Regions from separate parts of the Lentilactobacillus hilgardii genome, predicted to be linked through region 2. Evidence: predicted binding sites of a transcription regulator. Region 2 holds the regulator's gene; each other region holds the start of a gene.

Evidence for each region. Region 2 encodes Rex, which represses fermentation and respiration genes when NADH is low (regulators of the CRP and FNR family bind a similar motif). Its sites were predicted from a motif close to TTGTGAANTANTTCACAA; they were not measured.
Region 1: GQR93_RS14045 (HoxN/HupN/NixA family nickel/cobalt transporter) is a predicted target of Rex. The motif match lies at 4,541-4,558, and genes of this name have one in related genera.
Region 3: GQR93_RS05325 (iron-containing alcohol dehydrogenase) is a predicted target of Rex. The motif match lies at 4,185-4,202, and genes of this name have one in related genera.

Annotation. Positions count from the first base shown of each region.
Region 1 covers NZ_CP047121.1:2,971,138-2,978,339, reverse strand. The annotation lists gene GQR93_RS14065 (CPBP family intramembrane glutamic endopeptidase) at 1-56, shown strand, start outside; gene GQR93_RS14060 (GNAT family N-acetyltransferase) at 81-563, shown strand; gene GQR93_RS14055 (malolactic enzyme) at 630-2,252, opposite strand; gene GQR93_RS14050 (LysR family transcriptional regulator) at 2,386-3,264, shown strand; gene GQR93_RS14045 (HoxN/HupN/NixA family nickel/cobalt transporter) at 3,348-4,355, opposite strand; gene GQR93_RS14040 (RNA-guided endonuclease TnpB family protein) at 5,145-6,305, shown strand; gene GQR93_RS14035 (hypothetical protein) at 6,466-6,735, shown strand.
Region 2 covers NZ_CP047121.1:1,972,698-1,979,899, forward strand. The annotation lists partial or broken gene GQR93_RS09265 (APC family permease) at 1-102, opposite strand, end outside; gene groL (chaperonin GroEL) at 290-1,906, opposite strand; gene groES (co-chaperone GroES) at 1,977-2,261, opposite strand; gene GQR93_RS09280 (redox-sensing transcriptional repressor Rex) at 2,630-3,262, opposite strand; gene GQR93_RS09285 (ABC-F family ATP-binding cassette domain-containing protein) at 3,486-5,432, shown strand; gene tsaD (tRNA (adenosine(37)-N6)-threonylcarbamoyltransferase complex transferase subunit TsaD) at 5,542-6,585, opposite strand; gene rimI (ribosomal protein S18-alanine N-acetyltransferase) at 6,591-7,166, opposite strand; gene tsaB (tRNA (adenosine(37)-N6)-threonylcarbamoyltransferase complex dimerization subunit type 1 TsaB) at 7,150-7,202, opposite strand, start outside.
Region 3 covers NZ_CP047121.1:1,171,471-1,178,672, forward strand. The annotation lists gene GQR93_RS05305 (MFS transporter) at 1-909, shown strand, start outside; gene GQR93_RS05310 (MIP/aquaporin family protein) at 930-1,634, shown strand; gene GQR93_RS05315 (DUF975 family protein) at 1,712-2,521, shown strand; gene GQR93_RS05320 (trans-sulfuration enzyme family protein) at 2,603-3,736, opposite strand; gene GQR93_RS05325 (iron-containing alcohol dehydrogenase) at 4,268-5,437, shown strand; gene GQR93_RS05330 (hypothetical protein) at 5,756-6,262, shown strand; gene rfbB (dTDP-glucose 4,6-dehydratase) at 6,401-7,202, shown strand, end outside.

The DNA.
Region 1 (7,202 bases), 1.0 Mb from region 2:
ATTTGGTGAAAGCTGATCAGGCCTATCAAAAACTACCGGCTGAAAGTGTTGCGTAAATGCCCAAGGGATGGTGAGGTATTATGATCATTAGTCGATTATTTAGCGAAAGTGATGCACAAATGGTATCAAATTTGGTTACAACCACGATGTTGACAACTAATATTAAAGAATACACTAGAGAATATTTGGAAAAAGATATCAAGGAGCGAACACCTTATTTTTTTATTAAATTGTCTCAATATGCCCACTGCTATGTTTTTATAGACAAAAACTGTGATGAAATTATTGGCTATGGTGCAATTGGACCTTATTGGGATAAAAAAGATGAAAGTAGCTTATTTAATATTTTTATACGACCTGATTATCAGGGGCGTGGTATTGGCAGAAAGCTTATTTATACCTTAGAGAATGATCCCTTTTTTAAAAGAGCAAAACGAATTGAAGTGCCTGCTTCTATAACTGCGCTTGAATTTTATGAAAAAATGGGGTACACATTTAAAAACGACGATTCGCGATTAGATGATGAAAGACTTTTTCACTTGGAAAAGTATAATAGTCATTGAACTAAAAGCTAAAAAACTCCCAGCAGTTTCGTTCGATTGCTGGGAGTTTCCTCCTATTCTGTTAAATTAATACTGAGGTTCCCATTTGGTGGCTTCGATTGCTTTCACAACTGACTTAATGGGCTGTTGATTTAATTTTTGATCGACGGCACTTTGCGCAACGGCTTCAGCGACTGTTTCCGAAAACTCATATAATTTTGAGACCGGTGGTAATACGGCAGCCCCAGGTTTCTTGACGTCAACGATACCTCCGAGTGAGTGGGCGGCTGCCGAAATCATCTTATCATTGAGGACGCTGGCAGTACTGGCAATCGCACCTAAACCAAGTCCGGGATAAATCAAGGCATTGTTGGCTTGACCAATTTCGTATGAAACACCCTGGTAGTCAACGTTCTTTGAGGGGATTCCGGTGGCAACCAAAGCCTTCCCATCGGTCCATTTGATTAAATCGTCCGCATGGGCTTCAATTAGTTTAGTCGGATTTGAAATTGGGAAGATAATCGGTCGTTCGGTATGAGCTGCCATTTCTTTTACAATGTCTTCGGTAAACGCGCCGGCTTGAGTTGATGTGCCAACCATGATTGTCGGGTGGACAGCTTTAACGGTACTAAGCAGATCGGTTAAGTCATCGGCATTGTTGAATTCGCTTCGTGAGCGGGCAAAGGGTTTCTGCTCCGGTGTTAGGTCAGGCGTATCATCGAATAGGAGCCCTTGTTTGTCAACCATGTAGAAGTGCTTACGAGCTTCTTGCGGACTCAATCCGAGGTTAACCATTTCTTCAAATATGCGTTGGGTAATACCGGCACCGGCTGTTCCGGCACCAAAGCACAAGTATCGTTGATCAATTAATTTTTGTTTGGAAATATTCAACGCACCCAGAATTCCGGCCAACACAATAATACCGGTTCCTTGAATATCATCGTTGAAAACCAAGTTATTATCTTTAAAACGATTCAAAATGTCAGCCGCATTGTCGCGACCAAAATCTTCGAAATGAAGGTAAACGTGTGGGAAGTTATTTTCGACGGCTTTAACAAATCTATTAACAAAGGCATCGTATTTAACACCCTGAATGCGGGGATGTTGATTGCCCAAATACATTGGGTCATGGAGAAGCTGTTGGTTATTCGTGCCGACATCGAGGACGACCGGTAATACCTGCCGGGGATCAATTCCGGCGGCCGCCGTGTAAACCATTAATTTACCAACGGCAATATCAACACCTTGTGTGCCCCAGTCGCCAATGCCCAGGATACCTTCACCATCGGTCACGACCAGAAGGCGGATATCTCGGCCGGCCGCGGCATTCTTAAGACTTTCTTCGATTGTATCCGGATCATCAATGGAAAGAAAAGCCGCGTTTTGAGGTTGAACAAACAAGTGACTGTAGTTTTCAACGGTTGTGGCGATGGTTGGATCGTAAACAATCGGCATGAATTCGGCGACGTGTTGGCTGAATACTTTGTAGAAAAGAACCCGATTTTCGTTAAAGATGCTCATTAGAAAAATCCGTTTTTCAAGGCTGGATGATTTCTCTTGGTATTGCGCGTAAACTTGAGCTACCTGTTGGTCCAGTGTTTGAATCCTTGGCGGCAGCATGCCCGTTAGTCCGAGTTGTTGACGTTCTTCCTTTGTAAAAGCAGTTCCTTTGTTTTTAAATGGATCGCTTAAAATAGTTTGAGTAGACATTTAATCACTGACTTCCTTTTTAATATTATTGCCGTCAGTGTATGCTTTGATTTTAACTATAGTCAAATACAGCGGATTCGATTATGATTATTTATAGTAGCAAACAAAACTGCTTTTAAATGGGGGATACATAGTGAATATTAGAGAGGCTGCATATTATGTTTCACTATCTGAAGAAAAAAGTTTTTCGAACGTGGCTAAAAAGTACCGTGTGAGCCAGCCGACGGTTTCAGCAGCGATTAAACGGTTGGAGGATGAATTTGGCAGCCAATTATTGGTGCGGGGTAACCCTCATCGGACCATTGCGCTGACACATACTGGTGAGCAACTGTTGGGACATGCCCAGGAGATCCTGTATCATTATCAGCTGGCAAAAACGGAAATCAAAAATAGTGAAAAAAGACGCTTGGTTGTGGGGATGCCGCCAATTATTGAAACAAATTATTTTCCAAAAATTGCCCAGCGCTTGTCTCCAGAAGATCTAACAAGTATTCAAACGGTTGAAGAAGGGTCTATCTCAGCGCTGAATGATTTGAAAAACGGGACGCTTGATATATCATTTTTAGGTTATATTGGTCAACTCACCGATCAAATGATTGACGTTCACCAGATTGATCAACAACCTTTTTCGATTTTGGTGGCGACTAACAGTCGATTAGCGAAGCAACAGCGCGTGAACTTTGCTGATTTGAAAAATCAAAATTTCATTTTGTTTAAGGACAGTTTTGTTCATGACCGTGTCTTTCGCCAGCTGTCAAACACCAACCATGTACGGCCGAAAGTCATTTTTCGAACCAACGCTGCCCAGAGTATTGTGAATATGGTTGCTCAGGGAATTGGCATTGGCTTTTTAACCAACGCCATTAAAATTAAGGATCCAAACGTTGTTCGACTGCGGCTTGATGATCCGTTGCAGCCGGTGTTTAAGATCGGATTGGCTCTGCGGCGGGGAATGGTCTTTAGTGAGGCCCAGGAGAAGATTGTAGCCATCTTGAAGAGCGCTGTTAAATGAGTTTGGTGGTCTTCATTATTTAATAAATCATCGCAAGCGCATACTAAAGGGGATTGTGACTATAAACATGAGATCACAATCCTTTACTTTATTTGATGGTTAAGTCGACGCCAGACAACTAATGCCAGTGACCAAGTGATGATGAACAGGATGACTAATATAATACCCAAATGCTGAAAGTTCAATCTGGTGCACCATTGAACGAGTTGATTATGTAAGTGAAACTGTCTGCCTGCAACTTGAACGAATTCAACGATTCCAACAAAGAAAGCAGTGGTGACCGATAAACCGGTTAGGACGATATTGTAGTAGACTTTTTGAAACGGGGAAGAGAACAGCCAGCTGTAAGCTGTACTCATAAATAGACCGTCACTGGTGTCCATCAAACACATTCCTGCGGTAAATAATAAGGGAAATGAGATGACCGCAAGCCAGGGAACACCATTATTGGTGGCCACAGCGGAAGTTGCCAAGACTGAGATCTGAGTAGCGGTGTCAAACCCCAACCCAAAGAGAAACCCAACAATCAATGTTTGCCAACTGTGCTGGATTAATTGCAGAGCTCTGTTAAAAATGCCAAGTGTCCAATGTGTCATTTGGTCGGCTGGCTGATCTGTATGTCCCTGACGAATCTGGTTGAATTGATGGCACGTCTGGATCGGGATCAGCAAATTGATTAATCCTAAAACAATTAAGACGGTACCTGAAAAGATCGGCCCGACGAGGTTACCAATGTGTTGAAAATGGGGAAGTCTTTCTTTGGACCAGTGAACAAAGAAAATAGTAATCAGTGTCATGAGCATGACAACCAAAGAGTGCCCAAGGGAGAAGAAAAAGCCGACACCATGTGTGTTTTTGCCATCATTAATGAGCTTGCGGGTAATATTATCGATGGTCGTAATGTGGTCAACGTCAAAAGCATGCTGAAGGCCGAATGTGAACGATAAAAAGGCCATTGCAAGAAGAGAAGGATACTTTCCCAGGTACAGAATGACCAATAGCCAACCGGTCGCAAATAACAAGAAAATGTAACTGCCGTATTTAATACTGTCACGAATAACGGAGTATTGTTGTGTGGGAACTTTTTCCACAAATAGGGCCTCTTTTTTAGAAATTGATAAACGACTGGAGTTTAAGAAGTTTATTGATAAGTGTTTGTTCATTATCAAGCCTTGATTGGTTAGGCAAGTTATGAGATGTTCAATCGTAGTTGAATTCGGTTGGTTATAATCGTTTCCGAGTTATTAATGATTTTTATAATCTGATACCGGATTATATGTGAGTTTTATAACTAATTCAAATCATCAGTGGGTTGAAGTCCAAACGTTTTTTATGAGATGGTCCGTTTAATGATCATCTTAGCCGTCATTTATGAGATAGGGCAAGAAAACACGTTCTTTTAAGGACGTGATGAATTGCCCCCGTTTTTACGGCTAATAAACGATAATTACCTGCCAATAAATTTCCTTGTTTTTATGAATCTACGTATACAGTAGTACTCTTAACATGCTATAATATTTATTGCAAAAAGTACGAATCAATTAACGTATGACAAAACTTCGTTTCATAACGCGAATTATCATTACACGTGGGGAACTAGACTTTAACTTGTCCCATTGAGGAATTTGCAAATGCTCTGATTTACAAGGCCCGCCGATGAACACGGTTTTGGAATTGTTCATATAAAGATTGGCCAAGATGATTAGGTCCAGCTATTAGTAAGCGTGCCTAAACGGCATGACTGCCTTTCGGTTATTTTGTCAGTGTCCAGGGTTACCGACTTTAATTGACAACCAAAGGATCGTCACTGGTGGTTACCGCGTGATGATGTTAAAAGCATTGGCACCAGAGAAAGAACAATAAAGAGAGGAGGCATCCCAGTGACCACAGTGGTTAAAGGGGTTAAACTGCGCTTATACCCTAACCAAACACAAATTGATCAATTATGGCAACTATTTGGTAACGATCGGTTTGTTTGGAATCAAATGTTAGCGATGGCTAATAAACGTTATGAAAATAATCCGAAAAGTCAGTTTGTTGGCGAATACGATATGAATTATCTGCTTAAACGGTTTAAGCAAGAGTACCCATTCTTAAAAGCTAGTGATTCCACCAGCTTATTTGTGGTTAACCATAACCTCGCGCTGGCGTTTAAGAACTTGTTTCAACATCGGGGTGGTCATCCGCGGTTCAAGTCCCGCCATAGCGCTAAGCAAGCCTACACCGGGAAATCAATCTGCGTTGTGGAGGCTAAGCGGCGTTTAAGATTGCCTAAAATTGGGAGTATTCGAACCAACAAGACTAACCAATTAGTTGATGCCAAAATTAAGCGGTACACGGTTAGTCATGATGCCACGGGACGCTACTACCTTTCCTTACAGGTCGAAACCGAAGTTCACGATTTGCCGAAAACCAACCAGAGGGTTGGCTTGGATATGGGCGTTGCTGATTTAGCGATTACCTCCAACGGGGTTAAGTACGGGACTTTCAATGCCCGGTGGCTGGAAAAGCAAGCCAAGTGTTGGCAAGCGAAGTTTAGCCGGCGCAAACATCAGGCCACTGTTGCGATGCGCCAATGGAATCATCACCATAAATTATCCAAAATGGCACTCAACGATTATCAAAATTGGCAACGGGCTAAAATAACCAAAGCGCGTTATCAAGCAAAAATCGCCAACCAGCGCAAGGACTATCTCCATAAACTGACGACGGACTTAGTTAGAAACTATGATGTGATTGTGATTGAGGATTTGAAAACCAAGAATCTGATGCGCAATCACCACCTAGCCAAGTCAATTGCTAATGCCAGTTGGTATCAATTCCGAACCATGCTGGAATATAAGTGTGCCTGGTACGGTAAGCAATTAGTGGTAGTGAGCGCCAAAAATACTTCCCGAATCTGTTCAGCGTGCGGTCAGAATGACGGTGCTAAGCCCTTAACTATTCGGGAATGGACGTGTTCTAAATGCCGGGCTCATCACGACCGCGATATTAATGCGGCAGTTAATATCCTTAATTGCGGACTAAAAGCTATTGGTTAGGAACTAGCCGTGGTAAAAGAGCGAAGTTCTGTAAGTTAGGTCTTCGGCATACCGATGTAACAGCCTAAATACTACTTCGTGTTCCCAGAAGCTCGGTCATTCATAACCGAGTAGTTCACTTCCGGCAGTCTTTGCCTTATGGCTATTTGGATTGTTGCTAATGACAGTTGTCGTTACTGGGTCGACTGTTTCGGCTAATGGCATGAAAGGGTTACTAATCAATGGCGTTTTTTATGCGCTGGGAATGTTTTCGACCGTTTTTACAGGTTTTAAAAAGATTAATCCATTTTCACTAATCAACCAAAATATGCAGTTTCTGCAGGGGAAGCAGAGCCTTGGTGAATATGGCGTGGCTTTGGCTATCACGGTGATTTTAATGTTGATCAGCCTTGCAATCTCGCTTATCCTTTTTAACCGTAAGCGAGTTTAATAAAAATTGAAAATCCAATGTGTTAAGTAGTAAATGGTAATTTTGATGGGCTTTCAGAGGATGACTAATTAAAATTTAAGACGATAAGAGACCGAGGGCTTTTCCCCGGCCTCTTTGTTTGTGCGGTGATTGGTACTTATGGATGAGTTCGCAAAAACGGAAACTTAGTGTCACTAATGTCAAAAACTAATTAGTGTTTAGATACACGGACAGTACTGTCAGATCAATGTCTTTGATTTACAGCTAGGCATTTTAGTTAGTTGGTAAGATACTGTAGTTGCTTGTTAGTTCTCGAAATCAGAGTAGTTGATGTCAAGAGTGGAGAACAAAGCCCTTTAACTTAGTTTAATAGGAGGAGTGGATTGTAATGTTTAATAAATATTTTTTTAAAGACGCTCATTTTTGGATTGGGCTTATAATTGCCTATTTGAACAGGAACATTTTTATTCATGTTTCGATCTTAAATC
Region 2 (7,202 bases):
TGATAATAATGCCAAGGCCTTAAACTTTGTTAAAGCTTGGCCGCCTTCGTCAGTGGTTTTTAGCGGCTTACCAATTAAAAGCCGTTTTAAATATCGCCACATAAATAGTTACTCCTTTTATAATATTTACCATTCATGGTGAACCATAAAATAATAGTCCATCTTACCATTAAATACAAGTATTGATTATGTACATAAAATAGTCACTAATACCATACAACAACAAAAAGCGCCCGACAAGCTCGGACGCTCAATTTGTTTGTCTATAGCGACTATTTTTATCTTAAAATTACATTCCCATACCAGGTTGTGGCATTGGAGCAGCAGGTGCATCCTTCTGAGGCTCATCGGCTACAACAGCTTCAGTAGTCAAAAGCAAAGCAGATACAGAAGCAGCATTTTGAAGTGCAGAACGGGTAACTTTGGTAGGATCAACAATACCATCATCGATCATATCTTCAAACTTACCATTTGCGGCATTATAACCAATGCCAGGCTTTTCGTCTTTTAACTGTTCAACGATAACTGAACCTTCAACACCAGCGTTTTCGGCAATCTGACGAACCGGTTCTTCGAGTGCTCGACGAACAATGTTGATACCAGTTGCTTCGTCGCCATCAGCCTTAAGCTTGGCGATTTCAGGAATAACATTAATCAATGCAGTTCCACCACCAGGTACGAAGCCCTCTTCAACAGCTGCACGAGTGGCGTTCAAAGCATCTTCGATTCGGTACTTCTTTTCCTTTAATTCGGTTTCAGTAGCTGCACCGACACGAACAACGGCAACTCCACCTGACAATTTAGCAAGACGTTCCTTTAATTTGTCACGGTCAAAGTCTGATGTTGTTTTTTCGATTTGAGTCTTAATTTCTGAAACACGTTGTGAAATTTGATCTTTTGAACCTGATCCGTCAACAATTGTAGTAGAATCTTTTGTGACATTGATCTTGTTGGCTTGACCTAATTGCTCAAGCGTTGCGTCCTTTAAGTTCAATCCAAGATCGTCAGTGATGACAGTAGCACCAGTTAACATGGCAATATCTTGGAGTTGATCTTTACGACGGTCACCAAAGCCGGGAGCCTTAACAGCGACAACGTTAAAGGTACCACGCATCTTGTTCAAAACAAGTGTTGGCAATGCCTCTCCACCAATATCATCGGCAATGATCAAAAGTGAACGACCTTGTTCCACAATCTTTTGAAGAAGTGGTAAAATATCTTGAATGTTAGTAATCTTTTTATCAGTTACAAGAATGTATGGGTTATCAAGATCTGCTTCCATCTTGTCATTATCGGTAACCATGTATTGTGACATATAGCCACGATCAAATTGCATACCTTCAACAACGTCCAAGCTGGTTTCAACACCACGTGATTCCTCGATTGTGATGACACCATCATGACCAACCTTCTCCATTGCGTCGGCAATTAACTTACCGACTTCTGGATTAGCTGATGAAATTGACGCAATCTGTGCAATATCATCTTTTGTTTTAACGTCATGTGACATCTTGTGAAGTGCATCAACAGCAGTTTTAGTGGCTGTTTCGATACCACGACGAATACCAACAGGGTTAGCACCGGCAGTCACGTTCTTCATGCCTTCGTTCACGATTGCTTGTGTTAAAACAGTTGCGGTCGTTGTCCCATCACCGGCAACATCGTTAGTCTTTGAAGCAACTTCAGAAACCAACTTTGCGCCCATGTTTTCGAAATGATCAGGTAGTTCAATTGCCTTGGCGATTGTCACACCATCATTAGTAATTGTTGGTGTACCAGCTGTTTGTTCCAAAACAACATTACGACCCTTAGGACCAATTGTAGCTTTAACCGTATCTGCTAATTTATCAACACCTTTAAGCATTGCGCTGCGAGCGTCTTCAGAAAACTTAACTTGTTTAGCCATTCCAATTTTCACCTCAAAAATTTATTTTGATTAAATTATTAAATTGTTGAATCAATTATCCGCAATTCAATTATTCGACGATTGCGACGATATCTTTTTCATGCAAAACTAAATAGGATTTGTCGTTATCTTCAATTTCCGTACCAGCGTACTTATCGAACATAACCTTGTCACCCTTTTTAACAACTGGGGCAACAGTTTGACCGTTATCTAAAACGCGGCCTTCCCCAACGGCAACAATTGTACCTGTTTGAGGCTTTTTCTTAGCGTTATCAGCTAAAACAATGCCGCCAACGTTTTTTTCCTCTTCTTCTTCTCTTTCGATAATTACGCGATCTCCTAATGGTTTTAACACGTTAGTCCCTCCATTTACAACAATTTTTAGCATCATTAGCACTCATATGACAGAAGTGCTAATCACTGCTTATAATATATTATTTTTTGAGCGGAATTGCAAGGATTTTTCATAAACATTGCAATATTCAAGCGTTTTTCAATCAATGCGATCAATTCTTGTTACAATAGCGTCAGGAGATTAAAGGCCAACGTCATCATGCGCTAAATATAAAAAAAGATCAGGACGATAACTGTCTTGACCTCTTTTCTATCACTCACAAATATATTGCTGACACACAAAATAAAGAGACTCCCATTATGTTGTGAAAGTTTGTCTTTCACAACATAATAAAGATTGTCCCCTGCCACTTATGACGCTTTATATGGTTACTTGCCAAAATTCTCTATAAAATAAATCAACGTTTGCAATTCGTTAGTTAAATCAACGTTTTGAACAAGTACATCGTCAGGAACGGAAAGTCTGATTGGTGTAAAGTTTAAAATTCCCTTTACACCGCCTGCAACAGCATCATCTGTTACTGCCTGAGCTGCGCTTGAAGGAACGGTTAAAATAATCACTTGGATTTGCTGTTCCTGAAGTTGATGTGCCAGTTCTTGAATTGGATAGACTGGAACGCCGTCCTCAATCTTATTAATAATTGTATCATCAGTATCGAAGGCTGCCGAAATCCTAACATTACCATCTTTGTGAAAGTTAAAATTCAGCAGGGCGTGTCCTAAGTTGCCAACCCCAATCAATGCAACGTTGGTTAAATGTTCCTGGTTCAAGATCTGCTTAAAAAACGAAAGCAGGCTATCCACATCATAACCATATCCACGCTTCCCCAATGCACCAAAGTATGAAAAGTCACGACGGATGGTAGCAGAATCTACTTGAACAGCTTCAGCTAATTCAGTTGAAGAAATCCGACTTTTGCCTGTGTCATGTAATATATTTAAGTATCTGTAGTAAATTGGCAACCGTTTAGCGGTCGCACGTGGAATATTTTCAGCTGTCACGAAAATTTCCTCCTAAATTTCATTAATTTTGCTAACTGAGCACTTTGTGAATCTCTCTTTACTTAGTATTCTAACATAAGATACCATCTTGTGAAATACATTTCAAATATTAGCTTTGAAATTAACAAAGAAATGTCACTATTAGAGACATCATCCCATCTAAATCGCCTCAAAATCAACAATATGATAAACTTATAAGGATAAAAGAAAGGTGGCTGGATCGTTGATAATCTTACAAGCCCAAGATTTAACCAAAAGATTTAATGGTATTAACATATTCTCAAAAGTAAACTTATCAATTCAAGAAAAAAGTCGCATTGCATTAGTCGGCCGAAACGGTGCCGGCAAATCAACATTAGTTAAAATGATCATCGGCGAGCAGTCCATCGATGGCGGTCAAATAACAACAAAAAAGAATCTCACAATCGGATATTTGGCGCAAGATACGGGATTAGATTCCGATAAGGGAATTTATGAAGAAATGTCGTCAGTCTTTGCGAAACTCAAGGAACAAGAAACTAAGATTCATGAACTTGAAGCTCAAATAAGCACGCTGGATCCAAAATCGGATAGGTTTCACCAAATTTCAGCAACTTATGATACTGTTCGAGCCAATTTTGAACAGCATAATGGTTATGGCTATGATGCGGAAATACGTGGCGTTCTCCATGGCTTCGGCTTTGATAAGGACCAGTACGATAAACCGATTAATGAACTTTCAGGTGGCCAAAAAACACAATTAGCACTTGCAAAACTACTACTTGAAAAACCTGAATTGTTAATTTTAGACGAACCAACCAATCACTTGGATGTCGAAACGATTACCTGGTTGGAAAGTTATATTCAAAACTACAGCGGTTCGTTATTGATTATTTCACATGACCGATATTTTCTTGATCGTATCGTTAACGAAGTTTATGACCTGGCTAACGGTACATTAAGACATTACGCCGGAAATTACACACAGTACACCCAAAAGAAGCAACAAGAAATCTCCCTTCGCTGGAAAGAATATGAAAAGCAACAGGCTGAAATTTCCAAACTCCAAACCTTCGTTGATAAAAATATTGTGAGAGCATCTACTACAAAACAAGCCCAGGCTCGTAGAAAACAGCTTGAGAGAATGAACCGAATTGAAAAGCCAACGTCTGACGGTAAAAGTGTTCGTTTCACATTCTCACCAAAATCCAAAAGCGGTAACAACATTTTAAAGGTCACTGACGCAGCAGTTGGTTATACAAAGATTCTTTCAGAACCAGTCAACTTGGATGTCAAAAGAAATCAGGCCATTGCAATTGTCGGCCCCAATGGGGTTGGTAAGTCCACCCTTTTAAAAAGCATTCTTGGCATTATTCCCTTTTTAAAGGGTTCGGCTCAATTTGGAACCGGTGTTGACACTGGGTACTATGATCAAGAACAAGCCTCACTACACCCTTCCAAAACGGTTTTAGGCGAAGTCTGGGATGATCACCCCACTACAGCCGAAGGAGACATTAGAAGCGTTTTAGGCAGCTTCCTCTTTTCTGGAGATGACGTTGCTAAAATGGTTCACGATTTGTCCGGTGGTGAAAAAGCCCGCTTACTTTTAACAAAGTTAGCAATGCAACACAATAATTTTTTAATTCTCGATGAACCAACCAATCATTTAGACATTGATAGTCGAGAGGTTTTGGAAAAAGCGCTAAATGGTTTTGATGGTACAATTCTCTTTGTTTCCCATGACCGTTATTTTATCAACAAAGTTGCCTCATCCGTTGTTGAACTGTCACAAAGAGGAACAACCCTTTACCTTGGTGATTATGATTACTATGTTGATAAAAAAGATGAACAGCTTGCGATTAAGGAACATGAGCAGGAAAAACAGGGAACCGCTCAATTAGCCGCGCAGGCTACCACGTCAACGACTGATAAAAAGAACTATGAAGTCAATAAACAAAATCAAAAGGAAGTTCGAAAACTAAATCGCGAAGTCACCGATTTGGAATCCCAGTTAGACGAACTGTCTAAAAGTAAAAATAATATTGAAAATCAAATGGCTCAGCCAGAAGTTTTTAACGACTTAGATAAGGCGTCCGATCTTCAGAAGAAACTTGAAATGGTCGATCAGGAAATCAAAGAAACTGAAAGTAAATGGGAGCAAAAGAGTCTTCAGTTAGAAGATATTGAGTAATTCATAAAAAGGACCAACAGCAAAGTAAACCACAAAATTGGCTTACCCTGACTGTTAGTCCTTTTATATTCAAGAATATTTAATTAATTTCTATCGATCATTACCTAAATTAATTAGTTGCAGGTTCCTTAATCCATTCAAATTCCAAACTGGGATCAGCATTTAGCGTTGCATTTGTAAATACTCGATGGCGATACAACATTTCACCAGCAGCTCCAATCATAGCAGCGTTATCACCACATAATGATAGTGGTACCAACTCCAAAGAAGTTTTCGGAAATGCTTGTAGTTCTTTTTCAAGACGATTGCGCAATCCCTTATTAGCGGCAACACCACCGCCTAAAATAAGCTGCTTAACCGGATAATCTTGAAGTGCTCGTTTTGTTTTGTCAGCCAAAACGTCAATAACAGCTTGTTGAAAACTTGCTGCAAGATCATCTTTATTCAAAGTTTCATGAATTTGATCGGCATGGTGAACCGTATTAATAAAGGCACTTTTTAATCCACTAAAACTAAAATCGAAATTATCATCTTGGTCCATTGCCCTTGGGAAATGGAAAGTATCATGACCCTTATGAGCCATTTCATCGACTTGTTTTCCAGCAGGATAATTAATTCCCAAAACCCGGCCGATTTTGTCATATGCCTCGCCCGCAGCATCGTCTCGAGTCTCACCGATAATTTCAAATCGATTTTCCTTGGGCATATACACAAGCTCCGTATGACCACCTGAAACGACTAATGCCATTGCCGGAAATTCAATTGGTTCGACTAATCTTGCAGCATAAATATGACCTGCCAAGTGATTAACTGGAATCAAAGGCAGATGATGTGCCCAAGCAACCGCCTTTGCTGCTGTCACGCCAATGAGCAAAGCGCCAACCAGCCCTGGCCCATAAGTGACAGCGACTGCAGATAAATCACTATATGTGACTTTAGCCTGTGTTAACGCATCATTGATGCAGCTGGTAATTTGCTCAATATGGTGTCGGCTTGCAACTTCAGGCACAACGCCACCGAACCGTTGGTGACTTTTTATTTGGGTTGCAACAATATTCGAAAGAATTGTATCGCCATTTTCTATAACTGCAACAGACGTCTCGTCACAGCTTGTCTCAAATGAGAGAATCAGATCTTTTGCCAAAAAACTCACCTTTCCTAGCCAATTTTCGTAATGTCTAAAATCATATTCAATGCATCTTCACGATCGTTAAAATAATAATCTTTCTTTAACCCGTTGTCCACAAAACCGATGTCACGATATAATTTTTGAGCTCTGGCATTGCTGACACGAACTTCCAGCGTTACTTTATCGTATTTTAACTGTCGTGCCTTTTTGATAATTATATTCACCAAAAAATAGCCGAGCCCATGATTTTGAAAATTGGGTGCCACGGCGACATTAGTGATATGACAGTCTTTTGTATGGTCATTTAATGAACAGCCAATGAAAGCAACCAGCCAGTCATTTCGTCTTAAAACCAGATACAAACGATCACTTTTACGCATCAATTCAGTTCGAAACGCCCGCTCGTCCCATGGAGTCTGACCACCATAAACGGCTCGTTCGATTCCAAGGATTTCTGGAATGTCGGGAATCATGGCCTTTGCCAGAAAATAATTTGTACCGTTGATTTCGACATCGTGATTCTTAATGTCTAGATATCGTTCCCGGAGCTGAACCTGCTTGTTATAAAAATTTTGCTGAAACCATTCTTTAAATTTTTTCCACATAGTTACGGGTATCCTCGTTTGGATGAAGTTTTTGCC
Region 3 (7,202 bases), 800 kb from region 2:
GCGCAAAATTTTGTTTTTCTTGTCATTTCGCGAATCATAACAGCACTCGTTTCTGGTGTGGCAATCTCAATCGCCTTATCATTTGTTGGCTACATTGCCCCGATGGAGAAAAGAGGCTGGTTGCTGTCATGGGTATTTTCCGGCTTCAGTATCGCATCAGTACTGGGCGTCCCCTTGGGAACTTGGATTTCAACAAATTTTGGCTGGCGGATTTCGTTTTTAACAATTATCGGCATTTCTGTGATAACAATGGGCTTAATCTTTGGTTCTTTACCACGTGATTTTAAACAGAAGAGAAGCAGTATTGGTGGTCAACTTGCTTTGCTGAAAGATCATCGAATTCAAATCGGCATGTTTTTGCCGATGTTTAATTTAGCAGCCATTTATGTATTTTACACATACTTACGGCCGATTATCACAACGCAGTTGCATTTTTCGACAAGCATGCTGACGATTCTTTTGTTTGTCTTTGGGATTGCAAACATTGTCGGAAATCAGGCGAGTGGCAAATTGACGGAAGGCCCCGGCCTAAGCGCAATGCCCAAGGTTTATGTCGCTCAATTTATTTTAATGGTTGTCATGCCGCTTTCCTTCCATTATAGTTGGTTTGGTGCAATTCTTTTGATGATGTTGATTGTCAGTATGCCACTTTTAAACTCTCCAATCCAAATTCAATTTTTGCAGGTTGCTGAAAAAAATTATCCGCAATCAATTGTTTTAGCTTCTTCACTAAATTCGATTTTTTCAAACTTTGGCATTGCGCTGGGTTCGGCAACAGGTGGCATAATGGTCAGTAACTTTGGTATGAGTTCGGTTGGCCCGGGTGGTGCAGGATATACGTTGGTCACGTTTATACTTGTTGTATGGCTTAATCATCTGAATCGGAAGTTTGCCCCACAAAGTTTATAAACTGAAAGTGGGGATGAGTCATGAATGGCTTTCTCGGAGAATTATTTGGAACCTTTGTTTTAATTGTGTTGGGAGCAGGGACAGGTGCTGGTGTAAATTTAAATAAAACCTACGGGCATGGATCCAATTGGACATTCATCAGTTTAGCGTGGGGAATGGCTGTTACAATGGGAGTCTATGTGGCAGCATCGTTTGGCTCTTTAGGGCATTTGAATCCCGCGGTGACAATTCCGTATGCACTTTTTGGATTGTTTCCTTGGAATCAGGTGCTTCCTTATTTGTTAGGACAGTTTTGCGGTGCGTTCCTAGGTGCAGCAGTTATCATTGTGATGTTTGCGCCACATTTTAAACAAACCAAATCCAATCAGGGAAATACTGTTGGTATCTTTGCGACAAGGCCGGCAATTAAAGCGCCTTTGGCCAATTTCATTTCTGAGGTAGTTGCAACTTTTGTTTTTGTATTTGCACTTTTAAATTTAGGAAATTTTTCTCAAGGATTGAAACCGTTGGTTGTCGGACTGCTCATTATGGTCGTCGGTATGGGGCTTGGCACAACTACTGGATTCGCATTGAATCCGGCTCGTGATTGGGGGCCGAGGCTTGCTTATACGATTATGCCGGTGCCAAATAAAGGCAGTGCCGAGTGGGGATATTCTTGGGTGCCGATGTTCGGTCCTCTAGTTGGCGGGATCATTGCGACATTTATTCAAACGACCCTTCACTGATGAGTGTCAGGTTGACAAGTATCGTGTGAATAAATATACTCAGCAATAACATATTAAATAAGGCAAAGGAGTTTTCGATGGATAGACCACAGCTTAAACTTGAAATGAGACGGATGTTAAACAGTCATTTTCCGTTTTTTATATTATTATTTTTACCTGTATTAGTCATTGAATTTGGGCTTAATTTTACCCAATATTTACCATGGAGCCATGGCAGTTCCTATTTGAACATCGGCAATTATTGGAATGCACCCAGCATTTATGATTCCAGATTTAATTTTGATTATACTGATCCAAAAGCAATAACTGCATTCTTGGGCTTGCTTCTTTTACTGGCAATTATTAGCAGTTTGCTATTAACCGGTATTCAGTTTGCCAGTATCGACCTTATTCGTAATAAAACGACCTTTGATCAACCAGTCAATAAGTCATTTACTATTTTCAATAATGGTGATTATTTTATTGGTACGATTATGATTGGACTTATAACGAGTATCCTAACCTTTCTTTGGTCACTGCTGTTGTTTATTCCCGGAATTATTAAAGGGTATGCTTACTCACAAGCAATCTTTATTTACCGGGATGCACTTGATAAGGGTGAAAAGATTGGCTACCTTGAGGCAATTACGAAAAGCCGGGAGTTAATGGACGGCAATAAGATGGATTTCTTTGTTCTTTACCTGAGCTTCCTTGGATGGTTCATTCTCTCGAACTTTACATTAAACATTTTGGATTTATGGGTAGTTCCTTACTATAATTTGGCAGTTGCTAATTTTTACGTTAAGATTCACGATGATCAAAGCGAGCCATTACAGACCATTTTGGTTGATCCTGATCAGCCACATCATTCGGACGATGATCACTCTTCATCCAATGATCAGACATAATCATGATCAGAACCTAGAAAACGGATGCTTTCCTCAACAATGGGGGGCGCATCCGTTTTTGATTGAGTCATCATTTTAGCATTAGTCGCCAAGTGCCTGTTTTAAATCCTCAGCTAAGTCTTCCGGATTTTCAAGGCCAACAGATAAACGTAACAATTCATCCGTAATGCCCAGCTTAAGTCGATCGGCTTTGGCCATGTCCCGATGTGTTTGCAGCGAAGGAATCGTGAGAAGCGATTCAACGCCGCCTAAACTTTCGGCAAATGAAATGATATTTAACCGTTTGAACAGTCGATCAACCTGGTCACGGCTTTGAACGTAAAAGCTGATCATGCCACCTTGCCCAGGATAGAGTACTTTTTCAACTTGCGGCAATTTAGCCAAACTGGCAGCAACATAGGTTGCATTTGACGTGTGTCGTTGCATTCTAACCGAAAGGGTTTTAAGGCTTCGAAGTAGTAGCCAGGAATCAAAAGGATCTAACGTGACGCCGGTTGTATTGAAATTAAATTCCAGTGTTTCACCGATTTCTTCTGATTTTGCGATAACGGCTCCTGCCAGCATGTCGTTATGACCTGAAAGGTATTTGGTGGCACTATGAACGACAATATCGGCGCCTTCACGAATTGGTTGTTGGTAAATGGGTGTTAAAAAGGTATTATCCACACAGACTAGAATGTTTGAGTTGCTACTATGAGCGATATCTGCAACTTTTTGAATATTAATGACTTTCATGGTAGGATTTGACGGTGTTTCGATCCAAACGGCTTTTGTGTGAGGCGTGATTAGGCTAGACAGGGTATCGTAACGCTTGCCATCCCACTTATTGAATTTAATACCATAGTGCTCGGTCAGATAGTCAAAATATCGAAATGAGCCACCGTATAAATCATCTGAGGTGATAATTTCATCTCCGGAGTTAAACAGTGAAAAGACCAGCTGAATGGCAGCCATACCCGAACTCACAGCGAAAGCCTTTGCGCCGTCTTCCAGTTTAGCCAGGGTTTCCTGCAATACTTTTCTGGTAGGTGTTGAAAGACGGGAATATGAATATTGCTTTTCCGGGTCAAAGTTCTCAACATCTTCCAAGTCCCGGTGACGAAAGTTGGATGATAGGTAGATCGGTGTCGAAATCGAATGGAACTGGTCGTGGTTATCTCGGTTTCCTGCTTGTGCCAATAGTGTGTCAATATCAAAATGTTTATTCTTAGTCATGTCAAAGAATCCTCCAAAAAATAGTTTATAAAGCAAAACCGCCACTCGGAAAATGAAAAATCATTTTCAGGGTGACGGTTTATTCACGATACCACCTGATTTTACCAACATTTCACAATGTTGGACTCAGTGAGTGTTTAGTCGGGCTTACTGCACAATTATTGTTCTCAACGAAACTCACACCGGTCAGCACCGGTGTGAGGCAATGATTAATTAAGCCAAACTATACTCTTGCAGGTAACGTATGCAAACGATGTGTCAGCCAAAAGACCGCCACACAGGCTCCGAGCTCATCTTCTTTTTAGTCGTCGGGTTTCTTTACAGCTGCCGAAACTCTCTTAACCGGCTACTAAACCTACTCTTCTCATCAAAGCTTTAATTCATTAAAATCTTCTCTATTTTAAACTAAACTGGTGACAGAATCAATGCAAAAAAATGGGTTGAAAGATTGTGAAAGTGTTTACATTCTCATATGAAAATGCTATTATGAAATTGGTTCAAATCATAACCATCTAGGAGGAAGTTTTTACAATGAAAGAAAACTTTGATTTCTTAATGCCGAGTGTCAACTTCTTTGGTAAAGGGGTTATCAAGAAAATTGGCGATCGTGCAAAAATGTTAAATATGAAAAAGCCATTGATTGTGACTGACAAGTTTTTGCGGTCAATGGACAATGGACCGGTTGCTCAAACATTAGCATCACTTGAAGCAGTTGGCGTTCCTTATACCATCTATGATGGTGTTGAACCTAATCCAAAAATTCGAAATATTCAAGAAGCAAAGAAAGTTTATTTAGATAATGATTGTGACAGCATTATCACTGTTGGTGGCGGTTCTTCACATGATGCCGGAAAAGGGACCGGTATTATTTTGACAAATGGTGATGACATCACCAAGCTTGCCGGAATCGAAACGCTGCAAAATCCATTGCCACCATTGATGGCTGTTAATACAACCGCCGGGACCGGTTCAGAGCTGACCCGTCATTGTGTGATCACAAATGAAAAAACCAAACTGAAATTTGTTGTTGTGTCATGGCGAAATATTCCATTGGTATCATTTAATGATCCAATGTTAATGTTGGATGTTCCGGCATCACTGACGGCTGCAACAGGGATGGATACATTTGTTCAGGCAATTGAACCTTATGTTTCAACCAACCGAAATGAAATTACGGATGGTCAATGCATTCAAGCAATTAAATTGGTTGAAGAAAGTCTTCGTGAAGCTGTTGCCAATGGTCACAACATTGAAGCCCGCACCAAAATGGTTGAAGCTGAAATGTTGGGTGGTATGGCTTTTAACAATGCTGATTTGGGATATGTTCATGCCATGGCCCATCAATTGGGTGGTCAATATGATGCGCCACACGGTGTCTGCTGTGCAATGTTACTTCCAATTGTTGAAAAGTATAATATTGTTGCCGCACCGGAAAGGTTTGCACAATTAGCTAAAATTATGGGTGAAAATACGGACGGATTATCCACAAGGGATGCTGCCGACTTATCCATCAAAGCAATGCGCCAAATGTGTGATGATGTCAAGATTCCTCGAAGCATTAAAGCAATCGGTGCTAAACCGGAAGACTTTGAATTGATGGCTGAGAATGCGCTTAAAGACGGTAACGCCTTTTCAAATCCTCGTAAAGGAACCAAAGAAGAAATTGTTCAATTATTCCAGGAAGCATATGATCAAAAATAAGTTGTAAAAAAACTTAAGAGAACTTCAAAGGCTTTTGCGTCATAACGACCAACATGAGTCATCTGAATTTAGGGGTTGAGACAAAAGTAGCTTTTGCCTTAATCCTTTTTGTGTCAAAACGACAACCATTACTTGGTTGAAAAGCTCCCTGTGTGACTTTTTTCCTCGTTAAGGGTTTGACTGGAAAAGAGGTTAAAAGTTCATTGATTCTTCATACTTTCTCCGCTTTATTTGGTTATTATTATGGTAATGATAAGTGTAACGAAAAAATGACGAGTGAGTGACCAATCGACAAGTCATAGTCTGGAGGTTTTATTAATGAAACGACATATTTTAACCGACGTAGGACTGCTGTTTTTGATTCCACTGGGGATTATTGGATTTTCATTAAGTTCAGATAATCAAAGTGAGTCGAGGCAGGCAGCTCAAGCTCAAAATAATACTGTCAAAACAACGACCGATACTGAATATGGCAGTGGATCCGTCTTGAGTGCCAATCAAATACAGTCTCTTGATTTTCGGCCATCACGAGTATACCGTGTGAGGTATACAAAGGTGAACTTTAAAACGGTTTTAGATGATGATTACCGAGAAGAAAAGCTTTATCGTTATGTACCAGGCGCCAAAAAGAATAATCGGACCTATAAATGGAGCCGGATAAAAGCGCGTATTGGGAAAAAGGTCTACGTTGACATGAAAGCAAAAGCATATTATCGTGACGATGATGGTGAACGCGAATCAGAGGACTTTTATCGAATCAGAACGGCCAAAAGTGCTTCATCTCAGAAGTACTGGGTTAATGAAGATGCCATAGAGGACGATTAGGAGATCCAAGACGAGTTTAAAATGTTGTTTATAACCAGTTTTATAATTGAAGTCAACATGAGCTGATGCTTAATGGGTTGGCTTCTTTTTCTCTAATTTTTTTTGAAAATATATGATACATTATAATTAGTTCTTTCATTGCACGAGGAGGTGTTGCTGTTGAATATTTTGGTGACCGGCGGGGCTGGTTTCATCGGGTCAAACTTCATTCATCTGCTTTTAGGTCATCGTCAAAGCGATCGTTTAATTAATTTTGACGCTTTAACTTACGCGGGTAATTTAGATAATTTAGACGATATTCCCGAAGGGGCGACTTATCGGTTTATAAAGGGTGATATTGCTGATAAAGAGGCCGTCAAAAAAGTGGTGTCCAATTATCAAATTAACGTTATTGTGAACTTTGCAGCCCAGTCACATGTTGACCGGTCAATTATTGATGCAACACCATTTGTTCACACCAACATTGAGGGTGTCAATACGCTATTGGAAGTTGCCAGGGAGTACCACCTCGATAAATTTGTGCAGGTTTCGACTGATGAGGTTTATGGCAGCACACCTTCCCAAGCGCGCTTTGACGAGCAGACCCCCCTTAATCCAAGTTCACCATATGCGGCAACTAAAGCATCTGCCGATTTATTGGCACTTTCCTACTTTAAGACATTTGGCACGCCGGTTTGTATAACCCGATCTGCTAATAATTACGGTCGATATCAGTTTCCTGAAAAACTGGTCCCTTTGATGGTGACTGCTGCTTTGCGTGGAAAAAAGCTACCAATATATGGTAATGGTCAAAATAAGCGGGATTGGCTGAATGTCCAAGATAACTGTCGGGCAATTGAAATGGTTATGAGCAATGGCAAACCCGGTCAGATTTATAACATCGCAGGGCGTCAACATAAAACAAACTTACAGATTGTTAAAATAATTGAAAAACAACTGG